4 regions of the Providencia rustigianii genome follow, and region 4 is predicted to be linked to each of the others. Evidence: predicted binding sites of a transcription regulator. Region 4 holds the regulator's gene; each other region holds the start of a gene.
The links. Region 4 encodes CRP, which controls carbon source genes, mostly activating them, when cyclic AMP is high. Its sites were predicted from a motif close to ATGTGANNNNNNTCACAT; they were not measured.
Positions count from the first base shown of each region.

Region 1: adhE (bifunctional acetaldehyde-CoA/alcohol dehydrogenase) is a predicted target of CRP. The motif match lies at 2,490-2,507, and genes of this name have one in related genera.
Region 2: epd (erythrose-4-phosphate dehydrogenase) is a predicted target of CRP. The motif match lies at 2,713-2,730, and genes of this name have one in related genera.
Region 3: deoC (deoxyribose-phosphate aldolase) is a predicted target of CRP. The motif match lies at 4,057-4,074, and genes of this name have one in related genera.

Region 1 covers NZ_LR134396.1:2,063,733-2,070,137, reverse strand. The annotation lists gene adhE (bifunctional acetaldehyde-CoA/alcohol dehydrogenase) at 1-2,261, opposite strand, end outside; gene EL244_RS09580 (YchE family NAAT transporter) at 2,755-3,399, shown strand; gene EL244_RS09575 (ABC transporter substrate-binding protein) at 3,938-5,557, shown strand; gene oppA (oligopeptide ABC transporter substrate-binding protein OppA) at 5,652-6,405, shown strand, end outside.
Region 2 covers NZ_LR134396.1:880,870-887,274, forward strand. The annotation lists gene tkt (transketolase) at 411-2,405, shown strand; gene epd (erythrose-4-phosphate dehydrogenase) at 2,743-3,762, shown strand; gene pgk (phosphoglycerate kinase) at 3,866-5,029, shown strand; gene fbaA (class II fructose-bisphosphate aldolase) at 5,090-6,166, shown strand; gene hpaC (4-hydroxyphenylacetate 3-monooxygenase, reductase component) at 6,289-6,405, opposite strand, start outside.
Region 3 covers NZ_LR134396.1:684,670-691,074, forward strand. The annotation lists gene EL244_RS03095 (BON domain-containing protein) at 1-241, shown strand, start outside; gene EL244_RS03100 (patatin-like phospholipase family protein) at 378-1,457, shown strand; gene EL244_RS03105 (TatD family hydrolase) at 1,447-2,232, shown strand; gene EL244_RS03110 (NupC/NupG family nucleoside CNT transporter) at 2,528-3,823, shown strand; gene deoC (deoxyribose-phosphate aldolase) at 4,284-5,063, shown strand; gene deoA (thymidine phosphorylase) at 5,165-6,405, shown strand, end outside.
Region 4 covers NZ_LR134396.1:391,147-397,551, reverse strand. The annotation lists gene EL244_RS01820 (YheU family protein) at 1-159, shown strand, start outside; gene EL244_RS01815 (phosphoribulokinase) at 220-1,086, shown strand; gene EL244_RS01810 (OsmC family protein) at 1,164-1,568, opposite strand; gene crp (cAMP-activated global transcriptional regulator CRP) at 1,899-2,531, shown strand; gene EL244_RS01800 (hypothetical protein) at 2,729-3,094, shown strand; gene EL244_RS01795 (hypothetical protein) at 3,274-4,212, shown strand; one part of gene EL244_RS01790 (IS3 family transposase) at 4,258-4,693, shown strand; one part of gene EL244_RS01790 (IS3 family transposase) at 4,693-5,771, shown strand; gene EL244_RS01785 (aspartate aminotransferase family protein) at 6,070-6,405, opposite strand, start outside.

The DNA of each region.
Region 1 (6,405 bases), 1.7 Mb from region 4:
TTCGCATTAAAGCGGATAACGTTACAGATTAATAACGCATTTGCTAAACCGTGTGGAATGTGGAACTCAGAACCTAATTTATGAGCCATTGAGTGGCATACACCCAAGAAGGCGTTCGCAAATGCAATACCGGCTAAAGTTGCTGCATTATGCACGCGCTCTCTGGCAACTGGATTTTTAGCACCTTCATGATAGCTAGCTGGCAGGAAGTCTTTCAGTAAACTTAGTGCCTTCAGTGCTTGTCCATCAGAGAATTCATTTGCTAGTACAGAAACATAAGATTCTAGTGCATGGGTGACAGCATCCAAACCACCAAAGGCGGTTAAAGATTTTGGCATATTCATGACTAAGTTAGCATCAACAATTGCCATGTTTGGCGTTAATGCATAATCAGCTAATGGATATTTTTGGCCTGTTTTATCATCAGTTACAACCGCAAATGGTGTAACTTCAGAACCTGTACCCGATGTCGTGGTGACAGCAACTAACTTCGCTTTTACGCCCATTTTCGGGAATTTATGAATACGTTTACGAATATCCATAAAGCGTAGCGCTAATTCTTCAAAGTGGGTTTCTGGATGTTCATACATAACCCACATGATTTTTGCTGCATCCATTGGAGAGCCACCACCTAATGCGATAATGACATCAGGTTGGAAAGCTTGCATCTGAGCTGCGCCTTTACGGACAACCGATAATGTTGGATCCGCTTCAACTTCAAAGAATACGTCAGTTTCAATGTGATGTTTTTTCAGAACATCGACAATTTCATCGACATAACCATTATTGAATAAATAGCTATCAGTAACGATAAAGACTCGTTTTGCTCCGTCAGTGGCAATTTCCTCTAACGCAATAGGGAGGCATCCACGGCGGAAATAGATTGAGTTAGGAAGTTTATGCCATAACATATTTTCAGCTCTTTTCGCGACCGTTTTCTTATTGATTAAATGTTTTGGTCCTACGTTTTCAGAGATGGAGTTACCACCCCAAGAACCACAACCTAGGGTTAACGATGGTGCCAGTTTAAAGTTATAGAGGTCACCGATACCCCCTTGAGATGCTGGAGTATTAATCAATATACGGGCGGTTTTCATTTTTTCGCCGAAATAGCTGACGCGTTCATGTTGGTTATCTTGGTCGGTATATAGGCAAGACGTATGACCAATACCACCCATTTCAACGAGTTGTTCAGCTTTTTCAACTGCATCTTCAAAGTTTTTTGCGCGGTACATTGCTAACAATGGAGACAGTTTTTCATGAGCAAAAGGTTCTGATTCATCGATGGCTTTGACTTCACCAATCAGGATTTTGGTTGTCTCGGGAACGATAACACCTGCCATTTCTGCAATTTTAAATGCAGGTTGGCCAACAATAGCAGCATTTAAATTACCATCTTTAAGGATGATATTTTGTACGGCTTTAAGTTCTTTACCTTGTAGCAGATAGCCACCGTGGTTAGAGAAACGTTCACGAACTTGGTCATAAACAGCATCAACGACGACAACTGATTGTTCAGATGCGCAAATTACACCGTTATCGAAAGTTTTTGACATTAAGATTGATGCAACAGCACGTTTAATATCAGCAGTTTCATCGATAACAACAGGGGTATTACCTGCACCCACGCCAATAGCCGGTTTACCTGAACTGTAGGCAGCTTTTACCATACCCGGTCCACCAGTGGCTAAAATCAGATTAATGTCAGGATGGTGCATCAGTGCATTGGATAACTCCACTGAAGGGGAATCAATCCAGCCGATAATATCTTTTGGCGCACCAGCGGCAATCGCGGCATTCAAGACAATTTCAGCGGCACGGTTGGTGGCAATTTTTGCACGAGGATGTGGAGAGAAAATAATTGCGTTACGTGTTTTTAAGCTAATTAATGACTTAAAGATAGCCGTTGAGGTTGGGTTAGTTGTTGGCACGATACCACAAATAATCCCGATAGGTTCGGCAATGGTAATTGTACCAAAAGTTGGATCTTCAGAAAGTATACCGCAGGTTTTTTCATCCTTATAAGCGTTATAAATATATTCCGAAGCAAAGTGGTTTTTAATCACTTTATCTTCCACAATTCCCATTCCAGACTCTTCAACAGCCAGTTTTGCTAATGGAATACGCGCATCGGCAGCAGCTAGTGCAGCGGCACGGAAGATTCTATCCACTTTCTCTTGAGAGAAGTTGGCAAATTCACGTTGTGCTTTTTTGACTCGAGCAACAAGTTCATTGAGTTCAGTAACATTAGTTACGGACATAGATTACTCCTGATAAAGTTAAAATTTTTAAGCCAATGAGCAAATTATCTATAAAAAACTATTGTAATAAGACCACCCAAAACAAAAGTATAGATAAACTTAGCAATAAGTCCTTACTTCACTGCCGATTGGCTTATAAATCTCAACTAAATAGCTCTAAAAGTAAAAGCACGGATAAACTAACTTATCGATTTCTTAAGTGTAGATTAGCAAAAAAGGAATTTTATAAAGTGATCTAAGTCACAAATATGGCATGCTGACACCATTCAGCATGCCTATTTTTCTGTATTGAGAGATTTATGAAAAATTGATTAATTTATCGATAAAAAATGGTGAAGAAATAACTAATTTTTATCGATTATGTGCAGTTGAAATAAATAATGTCAGTAACACGCACAAAATGATTCTTTCTCTAAGGAATTTAATTGGTTCAGTGATAAAATAAGAAGGGATGACCATGTCGTATTTAAGCATTTTATGAGGATATTAATGGGTGAGCGCAACATTACTTGATTTATCAGGCTATATTAAATTTTTTATTGGTCTATTTGCGTTGGTAAACCCAGTTGGCATCTTGCCTGTGTTTATTAGTATGACGAACTATCAAACGAATGCGAGTCGCAATAGAACCAATACCATCGCTAATACCTCAGTGGCGATTATTTTATGTACTTCACTACTTGTTGGTGACTCTATATTGCAACTTTTTGGTATTTCAATTGATTCATTCCGGATTGCGGGCGGAATCTTGATTGTGACCATCGCGTTATCGATGATTAGCGGTAAGATTGGGGAAGATAAACAAAATAAACAAGAAAAAACAGAAACAGCAATAAGAGACAGTATTGGTGTTGTCCCATTAGCACTCCCATTGATGGCTGGACCAGGTGCGATCAGCTCCTGTATTGTTTGGTCTTCTAGATGGACTGGCTGGCAAAATTTTCTTGGACTAGCATTAACCAGTATTTTATTCGCTTTTTGCTGCTGGTTATTGTTCCGTTCTGCCTCGCTGTTGGTGCGTTATCTGGGGCAAACAGGTATTAACGTTATTACTCGTATTATGGGCTTGCTATTAATGTCCCTAGGTATTGAAATTGCAGTGACTGGCGTGAAAGCGATATTCCCAGGCCTTTTATAATCGATTGAAGTAAGCCGCTATCTTTATGCGGCTGCTTTTCTTCTTTGCTTCAATAAACCATCCTCTTCTCGACGTTATAAAATCTTCCACCTATTAAACCAAAGTACATAGCCCAAATAGTTCACTATTGGGATGAATTTTTTTTGTGATTATATGTCGCATAATTTACAAAATTAGGCGAAAAAAGTAAGGAATTGTGAGCTGCGTAAATTTATTCACTATTCTCATCACTGATTGTTAATGATATGTTTGGATTATGAAGATTGAGCTGATTATCTGTATTTTATAATAAAAACTCTATCCAATTGTTTTATTAAAATAAAAATAAATTTTAACCTCAATTTACTTTTTAAAAAATAAACAAATAAATCAAAAGATGTTAATGAATTGTATGTTTTTTTATTGGTTGTTCACGGGAGCTCATAGCGGAATGGGGCGTTGAATTGTCTATGTTCTGACCATGAAGTTTTGTTTATGAGCTTTTCATCGCCTGTAATAAAGTGAGACAGCTATCCCCTTATCCCAGAAAGGAGCTACGATGAAGTTAACCACAAAATTCAGTCTACTTTCTTATTTAGCCATTTCATTTCTCACCTCAGCTCACGCAGCCGAAACTTTAAAAGTTGATAAAACGCTACAGTCCATCACCATCAATAATGGCTCTGAAGTAACTTCTCTTGATCCCCATAAAGTTGAAGGTGTTCCTGAAGGGAATATTATTTTAAATTTGTTAGAGGGGCTGGTATATGACGATATAAATGGCCAGCCTGTCGCGGGAATGGCAACGAGTTGGGAACATCAAAATTATACGGTATGGACATTTAAATTAAGAAATGGAGCGAAATGGAGTGATGGAACTCCGGTTGTTGCAGAGGATTTTGTATATAGCTGGCAAAGGTTAGCTGACCCCAAAACAGGCTCTCCGTATTCGAGTTATCTACAAAATGCTTATATTGAAAACGCGGATGAAATTTTAAAAGGCAACAAACCAAAAGAGTCCTTAGGTGTGAAAGCGCTAAATAATCAGACGTTACAGGTTACTCTTAGTCATCCGGTACCTTATTTTATCGATATGCTGTCTCATACATCGATGAAGCCAGTTAATCGAAAATCCATTGAAAAATATGGCGATAAATGGACTCAACCCGGAAATTTTGTTGGCAATGGCGCGTATATATTGGATGAGTGGACTGTGAATGAAAGAATCGTTGTAAAGCGCAATCCTCTCTATTGGGATAATCAACAGACTCAAATTGATCATGCGACCTTTTTAGCGATAACATCGGAAGTCAGCGATAATAACCGTTATCGTAGTGGTGAAATTGATATTAGTAATTCTGCTATTCCGCCTAATTTATATCAAAAAATGCTCGCTGAGAAACCGAAAGAGCTCTATGTTCGCCCATATCTTTGTACTTTCTATTATGAAATTAATAACCAAAAAGCGCCGTTTACCGATCCTCGAGTTAGAGAAGCGATTAAATTGGGTTTAGACCGTGAAACAATTACTCATAAAATCATCAATCAGGGACAAACAGTCGCGTATGGCTTTACACCTACTTTTATTAATAATGGTAATTTTGCTCTACCCGAGTGGACCAAATTATCGGCGCAGCAACGTTACCAGCGCGCAAAACAATTACTCGCTGATGCAGGATACACACCACAGAATCCATTAAAATTTAATTTGTTATACAACACTTCTGATCAAAATAAACAGCAAGCGATTGTTGCCGCGTCTATGTGGAAAAAAAATATCGGCGCTGAGGTCACTCTACAGAATCAAGAATGGAAAACGACGCTACAAAATCGTCATGAAGGAAACTATCAAGTGGCGAGAGCTACATGGTGTGCAGACTATAATGAACCGTCTTCCTTCTTAAATATGATGCTATCGGAAAACAGTAATAATACCGGTTTTTATCAAAACAAAGCTTTCGATAAATTACTACTCGAAGCTTTAACCGCGCCTAATGATGCTGAACGCCAAAAAATTTACCAACAAGCTGAATCCCTATTAGATCAAGACTCTGCGATAGTGCCTGTTTACTATCGAGTGAGTGCAAGAATGATCAAACCCACAATCGCAGGATTTAAAGGAAATGACCCCCTTGATCATATGGATATTAAGCGGTTATATATAAGCACAACTAATTAATAATATCTAAATAAACACAATAACTGTTTACTTACAAAGTAAACCGAAATGTCCACAACACAACCAAAACAAGAGTATGGGAGTAACCAAAATAATGAGCAAATTATTGAATAAATCCTTTGTTGCTTTAAGCGTTGCCGCTGGATTGCTCGCGACAACGATGGCAACCAGTTATGCCGCGGTTGTTCCTGCAGGGGTTGAACTGTCTGATAAACAAATGCTAGTAAGAAATAATGGTTCTGAACCTCAATCCCTTGATCCTCATAAAATTGAAGGAGTTCCTGAATCTGCACTCGCAAGAGATCTTTTAGAAGGAATTACGATTATTGGACCTAATGGGGAAATTTTACCGGGATCCGCAGTGAGTTGGGATAACAAAGATTTTACGGAATGGACATTTAAAATTCGCGATGGTGCCAAATGGTCTAATGGTGATCCCGTTACTGCTCAAGATTTTGTGTATAGCTGGCAACGCTTAGCTTCTCCAGATACAGCATCTCCGTATGCGAGCTATTTACAATATGCTCATATTAAAAATGTTGATGACGTTATTGCAGGCAAAAAGAAGCCTGAAGAATTAGGTGTAAAAGCGCTAGATGACAAAACGCTCGTGATTACATTGAGTGAAGCCGTCCCTTACATTCCAAAATTATTAGCTCACTCATCGATGTCCCCAGTCAATAAAAAAGCCATTGAGCAACATGGCGCTAAATGGACTCAGCCTGCAAATTTTGTGGGTAATGGTGCATATAAGCTGAAAGATTGGACGGTGAATGAACGTATTGTATTAGAGCGCAGCCCAACATACTGGGACAATGGAAATACAGTTATCGAACAAGTGACATTCT
Region 2 (6,405 bases), 490 kb from region 4:
GTTTGCAAACAAAGGCGCTCATGGTAGCGCCTTTTTATTTTGCTCAAGGTTTTACATCAAAAAATTTGCCAAATATCACTAATGTTGCGGCTAATTAATTAAGAAACATAAATCACCTTGATCCTAAGTGGTGAAGTCAGGTTTAATAAGGTTAGATAATTGCGCAAAACAGATTAGTTACAGGGAAAATTTGCGCAATTGAATGGATTCAGCTTGACGATAGCTAAAAAAATCCTCAGTCTGCTGTCATGATTGTTTCAAATAATTGCTGTATGGATGAATTTGCGCTAGTTTCGTAGGGTCTTTCGCTCAACATCGAATAGCGGAGACTTCCCTTATGAAAAGCAATAATCCGTATTGCGTTGTGAAAATCGGTTTAAGTACGTTCTTATCCTACTTGGAGTATACTAATGACGACTCGTAAAACCCTTGCTAATGCTATCCGTTTCCTCAGCATGGATGCGGTTCAAAAAGCAAAATCAGGGCATCCTGGCGCACCAATGGGCATGGCAGATATTGCTGAAGTTCTTTGGCGCAACCATATGAATCATAACCCAGCAAACCCACATTGGGCGAACCGTGACCGCTTCGTACTGTCCAATGGTCATGGCTCAATGTTGATTTATAGCCTGCTGCATCTGACGGGTTATGACTTATCGATTGATGAGCTAAAAAACTTCCGTCAATTACATTCTAAAACCCCAGGTCACCCAGAATATGGCTATACTCCAGGTGTTGAAACAACCACGGGTCCTTTAGGCCAAGGTATTGCAAACGCAGTGGGCTTTGCCATTGCTGAACGTACTTTAGCAGCACAATTCAACCGTCCAAGCCATGATATCGTCGATCACCACACATACGTGTTTATGGGTGATGGCTGTATGATGGAAGGTATCTCTCATGAAGTGTGTTCATTAGCAGGTACATTAAAATTAAATAAACTGGTCGCATTCTACGATGACAACGGCATCTCTATCGATGGTGAAGTTGAAGGCTGGTTTACTGATGATACAGCGGCACGTTTCGAAGCATACGGCTGGCATGTTATTCGTGATATTGATGGTCACGATGCTGATCAAATCAATGCTGCAGTTAACGAAGCACACAAACAAACAGATAAGCCAACGCTGATCATGTGCAAAACAGTTATCGGCTTTGGTTCTCCAAACAAAGCGGGTACAGAAGCGGTTCACGGCGCACCTTTAGGTGATGCTGAAATCGCAGCAACCCGTGAAGCATTGGGCTGGAACTACGGTCCATTCGAAATCCCAGCTGAAATCTATCAAGCTTGGGATGCTCGCACTGCTGGTAAAGAAAAACAAAGCGCTTGGGACGTTAAATTTGCCGCTTATGCGAAAGCATATCCTGAATTAGCGAAAGAATTCGAACGCCGTATGGCGGGTGAATTACCTGCGAACTTTGAAGCAGAAGCGAAGCAATTCATTGAAAATCTGCAACAAAATCCAGCGAACATTGCTAGCCGTAAAGCGTCTCAAAATGCGTTAGAAGCGTTCGGTAAAGTTTTACCTGAATTTATGGGTGGTTCTGCGGACTTAGCGCCAAGTAACTTAACCATGTGGTCAGGTTCTAAACCTCTGAATGAAGATAAAGCGGGTAACTACATCCATTACGGTGTACGTGAATTCGGTATGTCTGCCATCATGAACGGTATCGCATTACACGGTGGTTTTGTGCCTTACGGTGCGACTTTCTTAATGTTTGTCGAATACGCGCGTAATGCGGTTCGTATGGCTGCATTGATGAAAATCCGTAGCATTTTTGTTTACACTCATGACTCTATCGGTCTGGGCGAAGATGGTCCAACTCACCAACCAGTAGAGCAACTGGCAAGCTTGCGTGTTACGCCAAACATGAGCACATGGCGTCCTTGCGACCAAGTTGAATCTGCGGTGGCGTGGAAATACGCGCTCGAGCGTAAAGATGGTCCAAGTGCACTGATTTTCTCTCGTCAAAATCTGGAACAGCAACCTCGTACTGCACAGCAATTAGCAGATATCGAAAAAGGGGCTTACATCCTGAAAGATTGCGTGGGTACACCTGAGCTGATCTTTATTGCAACGGGTTCTGAAGTTGAATTAGCAGTGAAAGCTGCTGACCAATTAACGGCAGAAGGTCGTAAAGTTCGCGTAGTTTCTATGCCATCAACCGATGCATTTGACAAGCAAGATGCGGCATACCGTGAAGCGGTTCTGCCTTCAAGTGTGAGCGCGCGTGTTGCTATCGAAGCGGGTATTGCTGACTACTGGTATAAATATACTGGTCTGAACGGTGCCATCATTGGTATGCACTCATTCGGTGAGTCTGCTCCTGCGGATCTTCTGTTCAAAGAATTTGGTATCACTGTTGAAAATGCAGTTAATGCAGCAAGAGCGCTACTGAAATAATCATTTTTATTGACTCTATCGGTGCCGTAAAAATTTTCGGTACTGATAGAAGTAAAGCTGATTAACGTTATTTACGCCTCAATATCAAGTTTGGTATTGGGGCGTTGTTTTTTTGTGCAGTAGTATGGGTTTTTCTATTGCGTTCTGTAAATATATATTTTAATCTAAACCTAGATTAGCTGAACCGTTTCAGTCTCATTTGAAATAATGTAATTAAATTTTAAAAGTGTCGGTTGAAGCACACTTTTGATGTTTGACAGTTAAAATGAGCAGTAGAGTTGGTGGTAGTCAGTTATCCTTAGCAACCGTGTGATTTTGCTCAGATACAAGGTGTAGAATGGCGATCAGGGTAGCAATTAGTGGCTTCGGTCGAATTGGTCGAAGTGTCCTCAGAGCGTTGTATGAATCAGGTCGTCGGGCAGAAATTGTCGTGGTGGCAATCAATGAGTTAGCCGAACCGGAAGGTATTGCTCACTTGCTGAAGTATGATTCAAGTCATGGGCGCTTTGCATGGGATGTTCGCCTCAATGGTGACCTGTTACAGGTAGGGGATGACAATATTCGTCTATTCCATCAATCTGATATCAGCGAGCTACCTTGGAAAGAGTTAGGCGTGGATGTTGTGTTAGACTGCACTGGAGTTTATGGCTCTCGTGCCGATGGTTTAAAACATCAGGCGGCGGGCGCAAAAAAAGTGCTGTTTGCCCATCCAGGAACTGACGACCTCGATGCCACTGTTGTGTATGGTGTTAACCATATGGATTTACAATCAACAGATAGCATCGTCTCCAACGCATCTTGCACCACTAACTGTATTATCCCAATTATTAAGCTATTGGATGATGCATTTGGTATTGAGTCGGGCACTGTCACCACCATTCATGCATCCATGAATGATCAACCCGTTATCGATGCTTACCATAAAGACCTACGAAGAACTCGTGCAGCAAGTCAGTCAATTATTCCGGTAGATACCAAGTTGGCTGCTGGGATTACCCGAATTTTCCCTAAGTTTCAGGGAAGCTTTGAAGCGATTTCTGTTCGTGTTCCAACCACTAACGTGACCGCAATTGATTTAAGCGTTACTGTAGATGCAGATGTCTGTGTTGATAAAGTCAACAAGCTATTACAGAGCGCCGCGCATGGGCATTTTCGTGGTATAGTAGACTATACTGAACTACCGTTAGTCTCGATGGATTTTAACCATGATCCGCACAGTGCCATCATCGATGGAACTCAAACTCGAGTCAGCGGTAAGAACTTAATCAAAACCCTTGTTTGGTGTGATAACGAATGGGGGTTTGCTAACCGGATGCTAGATACAACACTAGCAATGGCAGCAACAGGTTTAAACTAATTGGCGATTGACAGACTGCTGGGCACAATAGGTAACAAAATTACTGAGTACCTCGCGCTGTCGCTAATGAAAACTTTATAGAGAATCAACAAGAGGATTCACCATGTCTGTAATTAAGATGACCGATTTGGACTTAGCGGGTAAACGCGTTTTCATTCGTTCGGACCTAAACGTTCCTGTTAAAGACGGTAAAGTTACTTCTGATGCACGTATCCGTGCTTCATTACCAACAATTGAGTTAGCACTAAAACAAGGTGCTAAAGTCATGGTTACTTCCCACCTTGGTCGTCCGACTGAAGGCGAGTATAACGAAGAGTTTTCTCTGCAACCTGTTGTTGACTATCTGGCAGAAAAATTAGACAACCCGGTTCGTTTAGTTAAAGACTACTTAAACGGTGTTGATATCGCTGAAGGCGAATTAGTGGTTCTGGAAAACGTTCGCTTCAATAAAGGCGAAAAGAAAGACGACGAAACACTATCCAAACAATATGCTGCTCTGTGTGATGTCTATGTTATGGATGCATTCGGTACGGCTCACCGTGCTCAAGCATCAACTCACGGCGTCGCTAAATTCTCTCCAGTTGCTTGTGCAGGTCCACTGTTAAGCAATGAACTGGAAGCATTAGGTAAAGCTCTAGGCAATCCAGCTCGTCCAATGGTCGCTATTGTTGGTGGCTCTAAAGTGTCCACTAAACTGACCGTATTGGATTCCCTGTCTAAAATTGCTGACCAACTGATTGTCGGTGGTGGTATCGCAAATACCTTCATCGCAGCAGAAGGGAACAATGTCGGTCGTTCACTGTACGAAGCGGACCTGATCCCTGAAGCGAAAAAATTACTGGCTCATTGCCAGATCCCAGTACCAACAGACGTTCGTGTTGCCACTGAGTTCTCAGAAACCGCTGAAGCGACTTTGAAAGCTAGCAACACTATCAAAGATGATGAGCAAATTCTTGACTTAGGTGATGAATCTGCAGAACGTCTGGCAGAAATTCTGAAAAATGCAAAAACCATTCTTTGGAACGGTCCTGTGGGCGTATTTGAATTCCCTAACTTCCGTAAGGGAACTGAAATCGTTGCTCGTGCTATTGCAGAGAGTGATGCTTTCTCAATCGCTGGTGGTGGTGACACCCTAGCGGCGATCGATTTATTCGGTATCGCTGATAAGATTTCCTACATTTCTACCGGTGGTGGTGCTTTCCTTGAATTCGTTGAAGGTAAAAAGCTCCCAGCTGTTGTGATGCTAGAAGAACGTGCTAAAGCGTAATTAATTTGTTCATACATAACAGGCAGCCTACGCTGCCTGTTCACCACAGGACCTTTTCACATGTCTAAAATTTTTGATTTTGTTAAACCAGGTGTGCTTACTGGTGATGATGTACAGAAAGTTTTCGCGGTTGCCAAAGAAAATAACTTTGCATTGCCAGCTGTGAACTGTGTTGGTACTGACTCAATTAACGCTGTGCTTGAAGCAGCAGCAAAAGTACGTGCTCCAGTGATTATTCAGTTCTCTAACGGTGGAGCTGCATTTATCGCAGGTAAAGGCCTGAAAGCGGAAGGACAACAAGCTGCGATTTTAGGTGCAATCTCCGGCGCTCATCACGTACACCAAATGGCAGAACATTATGGTGTTCCTGTTATTCTGCATACTGACCATTGTGCAAAAAAATTACTTCCATGGATTGATGGCCTGTTAGATGCGGGTGAAAAACACTACGCTAAAACAGGTAAGCCACTGTTCTCTTCTCACATGATTGACCTGTCAGAAGAATCATTGGAAGAAAACATTGCAATCTGTTCTAAATATTTAGCGCGCATGGCGAAAATCGACATGACGCTGGAAATTGAATTAGGTTGTACTGGTGGTGAAGAAGATGGCGTTGACAATACAGGTATGGATAGCTCTGAGCTGTACACTCAACCTGAAGATGTGGCATACGCTTATGAAAAACTGCACGCAGTAAGCCCGCGTTTCACTATCGCAGCCTCTTTTGGTAACGTACACGGTGTTTATAAACCAGGTAACGTACAATTAACGCCAAAAATTCTGCGTAATTCTCAAGACTATGTTTCTGAGAAATTCAATCTGCCACACAATAGCTTAGACTTCGTTTTCCACGGTGGTTCAGGTTCAAGCGCTGCTGAAATCAAAGAAGCAGTTAGCTACGGTGTCATCAAAATGAACATCGATACTGACACTCAGTGGGCAACTTGGGATGGTATTTTACAATACTACAAAGCGAAAGAAGGCTACCTGCAAGCTCAATTAGGTAACCCAGAAGGCGCTGATAAGCCTAACAAGAAATACTATGACCCACGTGTATGGCTGCGTAAATCACAAGAATCCATGGTTGTTCGTTTAGAGCAAGCATTCAAAGAACTGAACTGTGTAGACGTTCTTTAATTTACGAGTCTAACCGTTAGTCTCTTATCCCCCAGTAGGGTAACTTACTGGGGGATTTTTTATATTTTTCCCTATAAAAAAGCCCCTTTTGCAAGAGGCTTGATAAACAACGTTCAGTTAAATTATGACGTCGGTTCTAGGATTTTATGTATCACCGGATGAAACTTGCGTTTGAAGTAGACTAAACCGTGCCCATCATCACTAACGACAATTTGCTTCATTTCAACCATATACACTGA
Region 3 (6,405 bases), 290 kb from region 4:
CGGTGTGAAAAGCACCGATACCTATATCGATGATTCTGCGATTACCGCTGACATTAAAAGTAAATTACTGAGTACCAGTGGGATCCCGAGTAATAGCGTCTCGGTAAAAACCGTTAATGGTGTGGTTTACTTATCAGGCTTTATTAAATCTAGTGACACAATCAATCAAATTACACAGATTGCCGCCAGCGCAAAAGGGGTTAAATCTGTACAAAATGGCTTAGTACTTACCAATAAGTAATTTGTCTAAAAATGAGCTTTCATTAGAAAGCTCATTTTGCCATTCTTTATCCCGCTGAAAAGAGTTCAATGAAAACCAATCAACATATTATTTCGTGGGTTTGGTTGCAAATACGCCAATGGCAAAAAGGGTTAGTATGGGAAAACATGTTCCAGTCACGTTAGGCACAATTGAGCCGCTCGCATTTTTTGATGAGATCAATTCAGGTAAAACTGCCCTTATTTGTGAAGGTGGGGGACAGCGAGGGATCTTTACTGCTGGTGTTCTGGATGAATTCCTAATCGAAAATTTTAACCCTTTCGATTTGATGATTGGTACGTCTGCGGGAGCTCAAAACCTTTCCGCTTATATCTGTGGTCAGGCTGGATATGCCCGACGAGTGATCACTCGATACACCACTAACTCAGAGTTTTTTAACCCATTACGATTTATTCGTGGCGGTCATTTGATTGATTTAGATTGGTTAATCTCTACGACGGCGAAAGAATTTCCACTGAACATGGATGCAGGGCTGGAATTACTCAATTCTGGCCGAGAATTCTATATGGGGGCGAGCCGTAGTGATGATTTTTCAGCTGAATTTTTGCAGCCTAATGCAGATTCATGGCTCGATATGATCCGTGCTTCCAGTGCGATTCCCGGTTTTTATCGCACGGGTGTTGAGCTTGATGGTCGTTTGTACCATGACGGGGGAATTAGTGCGGCAGTTCCAGTCGAAGAAGCTTATCATCGAGGCGCTGATACGATTGTGGTTATTCGTACTGTCCCTTCACAAATGTATTTTACCCCTGAGTGGTTAAAACGCATGACTCGTTGGTTAGAGGGGGATAGCAGCGCTTTACAACGGATGGCTGCCATGCTGAAGGTACATTTAAAAAGCTACCGTCGAACTCAAGAATTTATTGAAAATCCGCCTGATGGCGTCCAAATTTTTGAAATATATCCACCAACTCCACTAAAAAGCAGTGCTTTAGGCAGTAAAATTAGCGCATTAAATCAGGACTATCATGTCGGTCGGCGTTGTGGACGCTATTTCGTGGCGACATTGGCTCAACATTTTGCGAGTAATGATGCCCATTTTAGTCGTTTTGCATCTCACAAGCGGTCATTAGAAATGGCACATAAAGAAGATGTCCTCGCTGAGGAATTAGTGGAAAATGGCATAGAAACGTTTGGCGCTCCAGTCATGCCGAGTAATCAACTTCATGATGCATAGCCCTCATTTTATTGATACCCATTGCCATTTTGATTTTCCCCCATTCAGTGATTCATACCCTGAAAATCTCGAATTGGCTAAACGAGCTGGAATAACTGATATTATTATCCCCTCGGTGAGTGCGGATAATTTTCAGCGTGTATGGGCGCTTGCTCATCAATATTCTCAGTTACATGCTGCAATGGGGTTTCATCCACTGTATTTAAATCAATTCCAAGAGTTTCAATTTGACGAATTGGTTTCTTATTTAAAACAATCAAGTCAAAAATGTGTCGCTATTGGGGAAATAGGGTTGGATTTATACATGCAAGACCCTTTATTTGAATTGCAACAAACACTGCTTCAGAGACAATTAAAACTCGCTAAACAATTTGATCTTCCCGTCATTTTGCATTCACGGAAATCCCACGATCAATTAGTCGCTATGTTACGTCGACATGAAGTGCCAGCTCGTGGAGTCGTGCATGGTTTTTCCGGTAGCTTGTCACAAGCACAAAGTTTCGTGAAATTAGGTTATTACATTGGTGTCGGAGGAACGATTACGTATGAAAGGGCGAATAAAACTCGGCAAGTAATGGCGCAATTACCCTTGAATTGTTTAGTTTTTGAAACGGATGCACCTGATATGCCAGTATCTGGTTTTCAAGGAGAACCAAATAGACCCGAACGCATTCAGTGGGTTTTTCGTGCATTATGTGAACTTCGCCACGAATCACCGGATGAAATAGCGCAACAACTTTACAACAATAGCAAAATTTTATTTAATCTAAATTAGATTTAAATTCATTAATTAATTATTTTTACTTATCTATTTTATTGTTATTCCAACTAAAAACCATTCAGTTTTTACTTCCCTCAGCTATATCAGAAATGCTATTCCAGACTAAACTGACTCTTAATTGTGATTTTCATCACAATATTTGAATTTATGTTGCTTATTGCACTTTGGATTTGTGATGAATATTGCGGGTTATTAATGATGACTGGTTATAATCATCGAACTAAGATTCAAGGACTCTAGCGAGTTTCTTTATACATTAACCTAGAATTAAGTGAACAGGGATACTTCCATGCAACTCATTATGAGTATTGTTGGGATGGCGGTGCTTATTGCGATAGCCGTTCTCTTCTCCAGCAATCGTCGAGCGATTAGACTTCGTACCGTTGGCGGTGCTTTTTTAATCCAGTTAGCGGTTGGGGCATTTGTCCTGTATGTACCTGCGGGTCGTAGCGTATTACAAGGCATATCTGATGCTGTTTCTAAAGTCATCGGCTATGGTCAAGATGGAATGAGCTTCATCTTTGGTGGGCTGGTTTCCGATAAGATGTTCGAGCTGTTTGGTGGTGGCGGTTTTATATTTGCATTTCGTGTATTGCCTATCATTGTATTCTTTTCATCATTAATTGCGGTTCTGTATTACTTAGGCATCATGCAACTGGTCATCAAAGTTTTAGGTGGTGGTTTGCAAAAAGTACTGGGTACTTCAAGAACTGAATCACTCTCTGCAACTGCGAATATTTTCGTTGGTCAAACAGAAGCGCCTCTGGTTGTTCGTCCCTATATTGCAACCATGACCACGTCTGAATTATTTGCCATTATGTGTGGTGGTTTAGCATCAGTCGCAGGTTCTGTATTAGCGGGATATGCCCAAATGGGTGTACCGATGGAATATCTGATTGCAGCATCCTTTATGGCGGCGCCAGGTGGTTTATTATTTGCTAAGTTAATGGTGCCAGAGACTGAAGTCGCTAAAGACAATGTTAATGCTATTGATTTAATTGCCGAAGAAGACCGCCCTACAAATATTATTGATGCTGCGGCATCCGGCGCTGCATCAGGTATGCAATTGGCCATGAACGTGGGTGCGATGTTACTGGCTTTCATTGCATTGATTGCGCTGATTAACGGCATTTTAGGTGGTGTTGGTGGATGGTTTAACTATCCACAGTTATCCCTTGAATTATTATTGGGGTGGTTATTTGCTCCAATTGCTTATTTGATTGGTGTGCCATGGAGCGAAGCAACGATAGCGGGCTCTTTCATCGGACAAAAAGTGGTAGTGAACGAATTCGTTGCTTTCATGAATTTCGGTGAATATATGAAGGCGGATGCGGATGTAATCGCAGCAGGCAAACAAGTCCTGTCTGATCATACTAAAGCGATTATTTCTTTTGCCCTGTGTGGATTTGCCAACTTGTCTTCTGTTGCAATCCTGCTTGGTGGTTTAGGTGGAATGGCACCAAATCGTCGTAGTGACGTTGCCCGTTTAGGAATGAAAGCCGTTATGGCAGGTACATTATCTAACTTAATGAGCGCAACGATTGCTGGATTCTTCTTAACATTGACGGCAATGACTGCACTATAATTCCTCAATTTTGGCGCGGAAAGACGATCTGTCTTTCCGCTGTCATTTTCTTTTGCGATATTCTTTTTCTGTTTTTTATCGTGATTCTTACTTTTTCAACTATTCTTAACGTAATCCATTTAAGATGAGATAATCAGCAACGAATTATTGGCTGAGAAAGAGTAATTCAAAATCCAGATTATTGTGATAATCTTCACAGTAATATATTAAATAATGTAACGTTCAGTCGATAAATGTGATTTGTAGCGCATAAAACAACCCGGTTTCATGGTCAAATAGGTACAAGTAAGTTGCCACGGAACTGATAGTTCTTAGAGTCAAGTTACTCTAGGGCACCGTGCGGTGAGAAGGATCTCAGCTGCTGTGTTTGGATATTCCCAACTAGCATCTTTATGGAACAAGCCCGCTCGCCAACAAAGAACGTATCGTTCTGATAGAATTAACATCGTTGGAGAGTTATATGACTGATTTAAAAGCAGCTGCGCAACGCGCACTGACCCTGATGGATTTAACCACATTGAATGATGACGACACAGATGCCAAAGTGATTGCATTATGTCATCAAGCAAAAAGCCCAGCAGGTAATACCGCCGCAATTTGTATTTATCCTCGTTTTATTCCTATTGCACGTAAAACATTACGTGAGCAAGGTACTCCTGACATCCGTATCGCAACGGTCACCAACTTCCCTCATGGTAATGACGATATCGATATCGCATTGGCAGAAACCAAAGCGGCGATCGCGTATGGTGCGGATGAAGTTGATGTGGTATTCCCTTATCGTGCGCTGATGGCAGGCAATGAACAAATCGGTTATGATTTAGTGAAAGCCTGTAAAGAAGCTTGTGCAGCTTCCAATGTATTGCTGAAAGTAATCATTGAAACGGGTGAATTAAAAGACGCGGCACTGATCCGCAAAGCATCTGAAATTTCCATCAAAGCAGGTGCCGACTTTATCAAAACTTCAACAGGTAAAGTGCCTGTTAATGCCACCCTCGAAAGTGCTGAAATCATGATGCAAGTTATTCATGATATGGGCGTTGCTAAGAGCGTTGGTTTTAAACCTGCTGGTGGTGTTCGTACCGCTGAAGAAGCAGCACAATATTTAGCCTTAGCAAGCAAAATCTTAGGCGATGATTGGGCTGATGCGCGCCATTTCCGTTTTGGTGCATCAAGCCTATTAGCGAATTTATTAAATACACTGGGTTTTGACGTTAAAAAATCAACCAGCAGTTATTAATAATCGTAGTGACGAGTTATATCAGACTATTGCTCAACGAAAGTTGAGCGATAGCCATAACTCTTTAGCCTAAGAATTCAATGTGAATTAAGGAGCCTATTGTGTTTCTAGCTCAAGAAATTATCCGTAAAAAGCGTGATGGCAAGGTGTTAAGTGAAGAAGAAATCCGCTTCTTTATTAATGGCGTACGTGATAACACCGTTTCTGAAGGTCAAATTGCTGCACTGGCGATGACGATCTATTTCAATGATATGACGACCCCAGAACGTGTTGCGCTAACATTAGCGATGCGTGATTCAGGAAGCGTATTGAATTGGAAATCATTAAACCTGAATGGTCCATTAGTTGATAAGCATTCTACCGGTGGCGTAGGTGACGTGACTTCACTAATGTTAGGACCGATGGTTGCGGCTTGCGGTGGTTACGTCCCAATGATTTCAGGGCGTGGTTTAGGCCACACAGGTGGAACATTAGATAAATTAGAAGCCATTCCAGGCTTTGATATTTTCCCTGATGATGAACGCTTCCGCGATATCATCAAAAATGTAGGTGTGGCGATTATTGGCCAAACTAATTCCTTAGCGCCTGCGGATAAACGTTTCTATGCAACTCGTGATATCACGGCAACCGTAGACTCTATCCCATTGATTACAGCGTCTATCTTAGGGAAAAAATTAGCCGAAGGTTTGGATGCGTTAGTCATGGACGTAAAAGTAGGTTCTGGTGCATTTATGCCAACCTATGAAAAATCGGAGCAGCTTGCTGAGTCAATTGTTCAAGTGGCAAATGGCGCAGGTTGCAATACAACTGCATTGTTAACCGACATGAACGAAGTCTTAGCATCCAGCGCAGGTAACGCCGTTGAAGTACGTGAAGCTGTTCAGTTCCTCACTGGCGAATATCGTAATCCACGTCTATTCGAAGTGACTATGGCACTGTGCGTAGAAATGCTAGTGTCTGGAAAGTTGGCGGCTAACCGCGATGAAGCTCGTCAAAAATTACAAGCAGTTCTGGATAATGGCCAGGCGGCAGAAGTCTTTGGCCGTATGGTTGCAGCTCAGAATGGACCAAAAGATTTTGTTGAGAACTACAACAAATATCTGCCAACAGCAGTACTGAGCAAAGCGGTTTACGCATCTCAAGCGGGCATTATCACACAAATGGATACACGTGCGTTGGGGATGTCTGTGGTAACGTTAGGTGGTGGACGCCGCAAAGCGACAGACTCCATTGATTATAGTGTTGGTTTAAGTGAGATCGCAGCATTAGGTAGCAAAGTTGATACCCAAACCCCATTAGCGATTATTCATGCCAATAACGAAAAATCATGGGAAGAAGCGGC
Region 4 (6,405 bases):
GTATTACGTGAAGGCACCGACTATGGTACTCATGAAAAAAGCTTACAAGACAAAGTGAATGATGTGAAACGGCAGTTAGTTTCTGGGGAAATTGTGCTAGTCTGGTCTGAGCTACATGAATCCGTAAATTTTATGCCTAATAACCAGTTTCGCCCGTAATCCCGCTTCATTCGCTGTTTATTGAAATAGTGGTCATGAGCGTAAAACAGGGAGTCCACTATGTCGAAGAAACACCCTATCATTGCCGTCACCGGATCGAGTGGCGCAGGAACGACCTCTACTAGCCAAGCTTTTCGTAAAATATTCCACCAGCTAAATATTCGCCCTGCAACCCTTGAAGGGGATAGTTTTCATCGTTATACCCGCCCAGAAATGGATATGGCAATCCGTAAAGCCCGTGAACAAGGTCGCCATATTAGTTATTTTGGTTCCGAAGCGAATGATTTTGCTCTGCTAGAACAAACGTTGATTGATTACGCTAAAACAGGTCAGGGGCAATCTCGAAAATATCTGCATACCTATGATGAAGCCGTACCTTATGGTCTCCAACCGGGAACCTTTACGCCTTGGGAGTCTCTGCCAGAAAAATCCGATGTATTATTTTATGAGGGTTTACATGGCGGTGTCGTGACACCTGAGCATGATGTTGCCAAACATGTAGATTTACTGGTCGGTGTTGTCCCGATTGTCAATTTAGAGTGGATTCAAAAAATGATCCGCGATACGACGGAAAGAGGACATTCCCGAGAAGCGGTGATGGATTCCGTAGTGCGTTCTATGGGTGATTATATTAACTATATTACTCCGCAATTTTCCCGTACACATATTAATTTCCAACGCGTTCCAACCGTCGATACGTCGAACCCATTCTCCGCTAAAGCTATCCCATCACAGGATGAAAGTTTCATTGTGATCCGCTTTAGAGGGTTAGAACAGATTGATTTTCCTTATTTGCTTTCGATGGTTAACGGCTCATTTATCTCGGCAATGAATACCATTGTGGTACCTGGAGGAAAATTAGGACTCGCAATGGAGCTCATTATGATGCCATTAGTTGAAAAGTTAATTAAGCAGCGAAGTGAATAAGTCTATATTAAATTAAATGAATACTTACATAGATACTTATCTTCTTTGAAGATAAGTATCTAATAATATAAAAGTAATTAGATATTTTTAATTTCGAAACTATGAGTCACTTTTACTGTTTTTTCTAGCATAATCGCGACTGAGCAATATTTTTCAGCCGAAAGTTGTACGGCTCGCTCAACCACTTTATCTGTTAATTCACGACCGACGACAATAAAGTGCAAATTGATATGCGTGAAATAACGAGGGGCTTCATCACGGCGTTGGGATGTGAGTTTAACTTCACAGTCGGTAATATCGTAGCGACCTTTTTGTAAAATAGACACCACGTCTATCGCGCTACATCCACCTGCTGCCATCAAGACCATTTCCATTGGGCTAGGTGCTTTATCTCCAGCATTACCATCCATCATGATTTGATGCCCAGATGCTGATTCACCTAAGAAAGAGAGCCCTTCAACCCACTTTACTCGTGCTTCCATTTTTGTTCCCCTTGAAAAATGTCGTTATTAAAGGCTACATTGTTCCATATATCTGAATAATGTTATATCAGCATTATTAAGCTGAAGCGATACAGGGAAGACTTTCTGTATTGGATATGATACAAACAATGCTTAGTTGATAGGATTAAGATCAAAACTCAACGATTCAATTGATTATATTATACAATTGATATTAACTTGCTTTTGACCTATAACGAGCATTAATTATGGGTAACTAACGCAACTTAGTATGCCAAGCTAGAAATTTTAAAGTCAGCCTTTCACCTTAATTTTCTGAAGGGTTGCAATAACATACAGAGGATAACGCTAATGGTTCTCGGCAAGCCACAAACAGACCCTACTCTTGAATGGTTTTTGTCACACTGCCATATTCATAAGTATCCATCCAAGAGCACTCTAATCCATCAGGGTGAAAAAGCAGAAACCCTTTACTATATCGTTAAAGGTTCAGTGGCTGTTTTAATCAAAGATGAAGAAGGCAAAGAAATGATTCTCTCTTACTTGAATCAGGGAGACTTCATTGGTGAACTTGGGTTATTTGAAGAAGGGCAAGAACGTACTGCGTGGGTTCGAGCTAAAGTTGCTTGTGAAGTCGCTGAAATTTCTTATAAGAAATTCCGTCAGCTAATTCAGGTTAATCCAGATATTCTGATGCGCCTTTCTGCGCAGATGGCAAGCCGCTTACAAACTACATCAGAAAAAGTCGGTAACTTGGCATTCCTTGATGTGACTGGTCGTATCGCTCAAACCTTATTAAATTTAGCAAAACAACCTGATGCAATGACTCACCCAGACGGTATGCAGATCAAAATTACTCGTCAAGAAATTGGTCAAATTGTTGGGTGTTCACGCGAAACTGTAGGTCGTATTTTAAAAATGTTAGAAGATCAAAATTTGATCTCTGCACATGGTAAAACGATCGTCGTTTACGGTACTCGATAACTTTTATTTTGGTCCAGTAATATTTACTGGGCTTTATATAAACAGCTGTATATATCTCATATATGGCTGTTTTTCATTCCTAATATTGCCCATCATATACTTTCTGTTCAAAATAGCAGCGCTTTTTGATATTAGTCTAACAATCCTTATATATAAAATACTAAATAATTAGCCAGCAATCATTTAGGATTTTATTTATGAAACAGATTAATAATTTAACACCATCAAACTACATCTACCATGCCGGTACAACTAAGAGCGGTAATAACCAAACTTTTTTACAGCGTCAGGCATTCTTTGAACGCTTACAATCAGCGAATTCGACCTCAAAAAAATTTCCAATTTTAGTAAAAGAATCAACGACTCAAGCTAAAGAAACTCGTGTACCTCATTTTATATCTTCACTCAAAATTGGAAGCTTAGTTCCTAGTAATCAACCCACACAACACTCATTTACACCTAAAGCAAAAGTTATTTTTGGTACTCAGTTTAACAAAAACATTGATACGCATTTTATTAATTTTAATAAGAGTTTTTCATTTTTTAAGAATTTATCTAATTAATTTTATTTATTCGCTACGTTTCAATCCTACAATCGATATGCCACCCCTTTAGCCTAACGCGTATTTGTTAGGTTTTTTTTTATCAATTAGCTAATTATTTAATGGAATCGGTTTTTTATATCAATTCTATCTAAAAATCCTATAGCATTGAAATAGATAAATAATTAGGAGAAGCAATCATGATAGACACAATCATAAATTCACCGAATGTTAGAAATAGCACCTCATCTACATTTCTACAATCTGAAAAAAAGTATCTATTTCTGAATAAGGTCATTGAAACAAATTCATCTCCAAAAATATTTCCTGTTATCGATTTTCATAATAGAACGAAGTCATTAAATGAAAATAAAAAATTCCAAAATATGTGGGATGAAGCCATTAAAACAACCAAGCTAAAACTGAGGGATTGTAATAAAGAAAACACCTATCAAAACTTACATCCGGTAATTAGAGAGACCAATATAAAAATTGAGGCTTTACAGCGGTTGCTTGGAAAGAGTGATCATTGCTTCGAAAATACCTATGTTAAGAATGAAAAAAACGTAAAAAAAACCGCTAAAGATAATACGCCTCAAAAAATTACTACACTCATTGATAGATGTAAAAATTTACTGGGAAAAATGACTCAGAATTCACAATACATCACTACGTTAGATGAGCGAGTGAGAGTGACATTAGATAAAGCAGATCTTAACCACACACTGATCAATCTTAAAAACACAGAGTTTCCTCCTACCGTATTTTATACAAAGCCTGAACTTAGTGACTCTGAAAAACACAATATTATAATTAATTTTCAATTAGCTAAAGAAATCAAAAGAATTAAAGGAAGTAAAATTCCACTACGCGTAACCAGTATCCACAAAGCAAGTAATACAAGTTTAATGATAGAGCCTCAAAATAAGAACCTAGCATTAAAAAATTCAAAACCAGATACTCATATAATAAAAACAAAAAAAATTAATGGTCGCAATATTGAGCTTTATACTGCTGAGGGAGCCGTCAAATCAAAAAATCACCCTAGAGATAATCTGAACACTGGCGTTGAAAAACCGGCATTAAAAAATACCAAAACCAAAAATACATTTAAATCTGTTCCCTCAGTGTCAGGATAGTTGTCACCCCCTCTGAAAAATAAACCTGAGGGCGCGGAGTGACACATGAAACGTATTTCACCTGAACGAAAAGCCGCCATACTGGCTAAATTATTACCGCCGTACAACATGACCGTTTCCGCAGTTGCACAAACGGAAGGAATATCCGAAGCTACGCTGTATAACTGGCGTAATCAGGCTAAATCAGAAGGAAAACCCGTGCCCGGTGCAGACAAAAACAGTGAACAGTGGCCGGCGGAAGCCCGCTTTGCCGCCATCGTGGAAACCGCCACACTCAGCGAAGCGGAAGTGGCGGAATACTGCCGCAAAAAAGGACTCTATCCGGAGCAGCTGGTGCAGTGGAAACAGGGTTTTCTTCAGGTATCCTCTCCCGGAGATAAAGCCGCACTGAAGCAAAGCCAGAAGGAAAACAAACAGTTAAAGCGTGAGCTGGTCCGCAAGGAAAAAGCCCTGGCGGAGGCGGCGGCAATCCTGGTGCTGCGAAAAAAGCTCAGCGATTATTACGGGGAAACCGGCGGGGACGACTGACTCCGGCATCCGAACGCACCCTGTTTATCCGGTGGATTAATGAGGCGGTGAGCTCCGGCGCACGGCTGGCTGTTGCCTGCCGGGAAGTTCAGCTGAGTCTGCGGACCTGGCGGCGCTGGCAGATATCCCCGTCGGACGGCAGACCGGGCGCAGTGCGTCCGGTGCCGGTGAACAAGCTGAGTCCGGAAGAAGAAAAACAGATACTGACTGTCTGCCATCAACCTGAATACGCGAGTCTGCCGCCGTCCCAAATTGTCCCGAAACTGGCGGATAAAGGGATATATCTGGCGGGTGAATCCACCTTTTACCGGGTGTTGCGCCGCCACGGAGAACTTCATCACCGGGGGCGTCAGCAGCGCCCGAAAAAAGTACCGGTACCGACCACCTTTACCGCATCCGGGCCATGTCAGGTCTGGGTATGGGATATCACCTGGCTGCCGTCGGTGGTGCGCGGACGCTGGTTTTATCTCTACATGATACTCGATATCTACAGCCGGAAAATCACCGGCTACGAAGTGTATGAGACCGAAAGCGGCGAACAGGCGGCGGCGCTGATGCAGCGCACAGTCCTGCGTGAGGGGTGCTGGCGTCAGCCATTGGTACTGCACGCGGATAACGGGGCGGCGATGAAATCACAGACCTTACAGATGAAACTGCATGAGCTGAACATCACGCCATCCCACAGCAGACCGCGTGTGAGCAATGACAATGCCTATGCGGAATCCGTGTTCCGGACCCTGAAATACGTGCCGCAGTGGCCATCACAGGGCTTTAAAACCCTGACGGAAGCAAGGAAATGGGTGGGAAAAATTACCCGGTGGTACAACGACAGGCATCTGCACAGCGGCATCGGCTATGTCACGCCGTCGCAGCGGCATACCGGTGAGGATATTACCCTGCTGAAACAACGTGATGCAGTGTACAAAACAGCAAAAGCTACCCATCCCGAACGGTGGTCCGGAGATACCCGGAACTGGCAAAGAAAAGAGACCGTCACCCTGAATCCTGAGCGGGAAAAACAGGCTGCCTAAATTAACAAAGGGTGACAACTACCTTGACACTTACCGTGTTGAAGAACAAAATAGCTCTAATAATCGATTACAAAGCCACCGAGCTAAACTATCAATAACATCATTTACTCAAGACAAATTCTTAAGAGATATTCAAATAGAAATGAAAAATAATGAACAAAAAATAAAAATATTAAAAGCAGACATCGAGGAAAAGCAACAGGAAGCCGGGACTATCCAAAAACGAATTTCGGCACGTAACCGCAAATAAATGATGAAGTAACTCAAAGAGGTTAAACCTCTTTGAGTATTAATAAATTTATTGTACTAATAGCTTTTCTATTGCTGCCGTAAGCTTCTCCATCCCACTGTTAATCTCTTCTTCAGAGATAATCAGTGATGGCGTAAAACGCAATACGTTGGAACCAGCACTTAACATCATCAAGCCTTCATCCGCACTAGCTTGCAAAATATCTTTCGCACGGTTGAGTAATTTCCCATCTAATTCCGCACCAATTAATAGACCCATGCCTCTAATTTCAGCAAAAATTCCATATTTATCATTGAGTGTATTCAAATGTGAAACAAATAATTCGCGACGTTTTGCAACGCCATTTAACACTTCATCGGTATTGATGATATCAAATGCAGCATT